Regions from separate parts of the Cupriavidus sp. TMH.W2 genome, predicted to be linked through region 2. Evidence: predicted binding sites of a transcription regulator. Region 2 holds the regulator's gene; the other holds the start of a gene.
What was found. The regulator NrdR, encoded in region 2, represses ribonucleotide reductase genes. The targets are predictions, from matches to a motif close to CACNANATNTNGTG.
Positions count from the first base shown of each region.

Region 1 (2,387 bases), 510 kb from region 2:
GCTTCGCGGTCCTTCTCGTTCAGCGCCAGGCCCATGGCCACGCGCATGAAGAAGGCCTGCGGCATTTCGATGCGGGTTTCATCGATATGCAGGAAGTAGCGGTCGTACAGGGTCTGCAGGCCCAGGTAGTTGAACTGGAAGTCGCGGCCGGCGTCCAGCGCCGCGCCCAGGCGGGCCAGGTCGTAGGTGGCCAGTTGCTCGTCCAGCAGTTCGGCTGCAATGCCGCGGGCGATGAACTTGGGGAAGTACTCGGCGTAGCGGCTGGACATCTCGGCCTGGGTCACTTCGGTGCCCAGGATTTCCTTGCGGATGGTGTGCAGCAGGATACGGGCGGTGACCTGGCTGTAGTCCGGGTCCTTTTCGATCAGGGTACGCGCGGCCAGGATGGCGGAGTCGTACACCTGCGTCATCGGCACGCCTTCGTACAGGTTCTTCAGGGTTTCCTTCAGGATCGGCTCGGCGCTGACGGCGTTGCCCAGGCCCGAGCAGGCGTTGTCGATCAGGTCGTGCAGCGCGGCGATGTCCAGCACATGCGTGACGCCGCCATCGGTCACGTTGACCGAGATGCCGCCTTCCTGCACGCGGGCCACGGCCTGCGCGTTGGCTTGCGCGCGCTCGTCCTTGCGCTTCTCGCGGTACAGCACGTAGGCGCGGGCCACTTCATGCTCGCCCGAGCGCATCAGCGCCAGTTCCACGTGGTCCTGCACGTCTTCGATATGGATGGCGCCGCCGTTGGGGCGGCTGCGCACCAGCGCGCGCACCACGTTGTCGGTCAGTTGCTCGACGATCTCGCGCACGCGCGCGGAAGCGGCGCCCTGCCCGCCGTTCACGGCGAGGAAGGCCTTGGTCATGGCAACGGCGATCTTGGACGGCTCGAAAGCCACCACGGCGCCGTTGCGTCGAATGATCTTGTGATCCGGGTAGTTCGTATTGGCGGCGTTGGGGGTCTGCTGCGCGGTCGGTGCTGCATTGGCAACACCAGCGGCGGCGGCGCCACCCGTGGTGATTTCGTTCTGGGCCGTTTGCATGAGAACTCCTGTTTTTACCCTGGAAATAAGAGACAAAGAGTCCCTGGCGAAATGCGGCGAAAAGAACGTCCCTCCCGACTCGAAAAGCGGGTTCGGACAGACTGCCTTCACGTGAACATTTCGCCAGGGACTCTTGTGATTCGCTGGCCTTACGGGGCGGTTTCGGGACGATGCACGAAGTTCGTGATCCCCGACTCACCCTTGGGCCGGCTCCCCGGTTTGACTACTAGATATAGTGGGTGCTGCCTGAAACTGGGCTAAGTATAGTGAAACGAATCCGAATGACCAGTCTTGACAAGCGCTTTTTGGGGGGCGGTGGCGCCGATGCGGCGGCGCCACATGCCCGCAAGCCTAATACTCGCAAGGGTTTTCGCCAGACCGTTCGCAACTGCACATTTCACAAAAATTTTTTTGATTGTTGCGAGGTTGCGATAGCCCCACGCAGAGGCAGGGCATGTGCGCCGGAACGGGGCGCGCGGGGCCGGGAGATGACGTTAAGAATTCGTCACCCGACCAGCCGCGCCAGGGCGCTGGTAGGGCAACATGCCGGGCGCCACGCCTGCCTGGCTGGCAAAGCGCGCCCAGTCGAAATGCGGGCCGGGATCGGTCTTGCGGCCGGGGGCGATGTCGCTGTGGCCGGCAATCGCGCGCACCGGATAGGCGGCCATCAGCGCAGGCACCAGCGCGGCCACGGTGTCGTACTGGGCCAGGGTGAACGGCAGGTCGTCGCAGCCCTCGATCTCGATGCCGATGGAAAAATCATTGCAGCGCGCGCGGCCGAAGAAGTCCGACTGCCCGGCGTGCCAGGCCCGCTGCGTGCACGGCACGAACTGCACCAGCTCACCCGCGCGGGTGATCAGGAAGTGCGCGGACACCTGGACCTGGTGGATGGTGGCAAAGAACGGGTGCTTATCGGGATCGAGCCGGTTCTGGAAGAGGGCTTCGATGTCGCCGCTGCCGAACTGGCCGGGCGGCAGGCTGATGTTGTGCAGCACCACCAGCTCCACCGGCATGCCGGCCGGGCGCTCGTCAAAGTTGGGCGACGGCACGCGGCGCGCGGCGGGAACCCAGCCGTCGGCGTCGGGCAGGTAGCGGTGCGCGGCCCTGGTCATTGGGTGCCCTCGCCTTCCATGGTGCCGCGGTCGGCGGCGTCCATGGCCTCGCGGATGCCCAGCTGCTGGATGCGGTAGCGCAGCTGGCGCAGGTTCAGGCCCAGCAGCGGCGCGGCCGCGGTGCGGTTGAAATTGGTTTGCGCCAGGGCCTGCAGGATCAGCTCGCGCTCCACGGCTTCCAGCCGTGCCGGCAGGTCGATCGGGAAGACGATGCCGCGGCAGGCGCGCTCGGTGGGATCGGCGGCGG
Region 1 is NZ_CP193792.1:3,173,509-3,175,895, forward strand. Features, by position in the region: gene ACREYQ_RS14550 (ribonucleoside-diphosphate reductase subunit alpha) at 1-1,028, opposite strand, end outside; gene ampD (1,6-anhydro-N-acetylmuramyl-L-alanine amidase AmpD) at 1,523-2,140, opposite strand; gene ACREYQ_RS14560 (sigma-54-dependent transcriptional regulator) at 2,137-2,387, opposite strand, start outside.
Region 1: a site for NrdR is predicted at 1,253-1,266, ahead of ACREYQ_RS14550 (ribonucleoside-diphosphate reductase subunit alpha). Genes of this name have one in related genera too.

Region 2 (2,387 bases):
ATCTGCACGGCTACCACGCGCTGCCAGGCGGCATCACCCAGTGGCTGGATCTCGTCCGCCGTCACGAAGCGGTCGTGCCGGCCGTCGTCATCCGTATCCAGGCCGTAGCGCAGCTGCAGCGATTCAACGCCACGGACCAGCGCGCCGGAGGTCCAGCCGCTGCCATCGATCACGCCACCGCGGCGCGCCGGATAGCGGCACAGCAGTTGCGGCACGCCATCGCTGCCCGCTGCGACATAAAGCAGGTTGGCCGCGACATAGCCGCTGTGTGCGTCGGCGCCGGCGGTGCGCGCGGCGACGGCGTAGCCGCTGCAATCGGTCATGGTTTCATCCGGCTGTGCCGGTGCCGCCGGCAGGCCGCTGCCGCTGAAGCGGATCAGCAGCGCGTCGCTGCGGCCGACGCCGGCCTTGCCGCAGGATGGCACGGCGCCCATGGCAGGCTGCCCGCAGTTGTCAGCGCCGCTCACGGCGGGCAACGCTGCGTGGAGGCTGGCGGACGAGGGCTCGCCCGGCCATCCGGACTGGCGCAGCAGCGTGGAGAGGATCGTCAGGGCACGCTGGCCGCGTTCTTCGAGCAGGACGCGGTCGGTGGTGGTGAGGTAGGCCGTACGCGTGGCATGGAATGCGGCAATGGCCGCCGCGGCGACCATCAGGCTGAGCAGCAGTCCGATCAGCAATTCGACCAGCGTGAATGCCTTCGAAGCAGACCCTGTCATGGCCGCACCCACAAGGCGATCGCGGGCAGGCCGGCCTGCGCGCCAGGCCGGCCTGCCATGATCAGTCGCGTGTCGTCCGGGCACGCAAATGCCGGGACGCTCCGGCACGGCGCCGGCTGCGTGCTTGCCAGCTCAGCATGCTCTGCTGCCAGCCTTGCCGCCTGGGCCAGCGCGTCGAATTCGCGCTGCCGGGACAGCGCCCTGGGCGCCATCCCCATCATGGGCATCAGCCCGATGCCAACGACGACCAGCGCGCAAAGCACCTCGTGCAGGCCGAAGCCGGCAGAGCGGCCGGCTTCGCGCAGCAGGATGCGCGGGCGTTGACGTATGGAGTTGCGAAGCGCGTGCATGAGCGGTCACCAAGACTTGCCGGGACCGTCAAGGTAACTGTCGTGAGGGCGCGGTAATGTGCCTAAGCGTGAAGGATTTGCGGAATCTTGTTTCGCTAGCCCTTGCGCGGGGTGGACGCGGCAAACTCGTCCAGCACGTCGCGGAATTCCGACACATCCTCAAAGCTCCGATACACCGAAGCAAAGCGGATATACGCAATCTTGTCGAGCTTGCGCAGCTCGCGCATCACCAGTTCGCCGACCTGGCTGCTGGGGATTTCCTTCTCTCCCAGTGCCAGCAGTTTCTCTTCGATGCGGGTGATGGCTTCGTCGATGGCTTCGGCCGAGACCGGGCGCTTGCGCAGCGCCAGGCGCATGGAATCCTTCAGCTTGGCGCGGGCGTAGTCCACGCGCGAGCCGTTTTTCTTGACGATGGCGGGGAAGAACAGCTCGATCCGCTCATAGGTGGTGAAGCGGCGGTCGCAGGCTTCGCAGCGGCGGCGCCGGCGTACGGCATCGCCGTCTTCCGACATGCGGGTGTCGAGTACCTGGGTATTGGAATGACCGCAAAAGGGGCATTTCATGCCGGACCACCTTCAGTTGAACCCCGTCGCCTTGTCCGTGTTGTCGTTCTGCGGTGGCGGGGCGGGTTGGCGAGGCCCGCAGGCCAGTGCCCTGGGGCGCCGGCCTGCGGAGCTGCCGGCCGCCCTTGCGCACACGCAAGGGCGGCCTTGGTACATCAGCCGTAGACCGGAAAACGCTTGGTCAGGGCGGCCACCTGCTCGCGCACGCTGGCGATGTTGGCGGCGTCGTGCGGGTTGTCCAGCACATCGGCGATCAGGTTGCCGACGATGCGGGCTTCTTCTTCCTTGAAGCCGCGCGTGGTCATGGCCGGCGAGCCCAGGCGGATGCCCGAGGTCACGAACGGCTTTTCCGGATCGTTGGGGATGGCGTTCTTGTTGACGGTGATATGCGCCTCGCCCAGGATGCGCTCGGCTTCCTTGCCGGTGATGTTCTTGGCGCGCAGGTCGACCAGCATCACGTGGCTTTCGGTGCGGCCCGAAACGATGCGCAGGCCGCGCGCGATCAGGGTCTCGGCCAGCACGGCGGCGTTCTTCACTACTTGCTGCTGGTAGGTCTTGAACTCGGGCGTCAGCGCTTCCTTGAACGCGACCGCCTTGCCGGCGATCACGTGCATCAGCGGGCCGCCCTGGATGCCGGGGAAGATGGCCGAGTTGATGGCCTTCTCGTGCTCGGCCTTCATCAGGATCACGCCGCCGCGCGGGCCGCGCAGGCTCTTGTGCGTGGTGGTGGTGACGAAGTCGGCGTGCGGCACCGGGTT
Region 2 is NZ_CP193792.1:2,658,637-2,661,023, reverse strand. Features, by position in the region: gene ACREYQ_RS12230 (PilW family protein) at 1-716, opposite strand, end outside; gene ACREYQ_RS12225 (type IV pilus modification PilV family protein) at 713-1,066, opposite strand; gene nrdR (transcriptional regulator NrdR) at 1,162-1,629, opposite strand; gene glyA (serine hydroxymethyltransferase) at 1,785-2,387, opposite strand, start outside.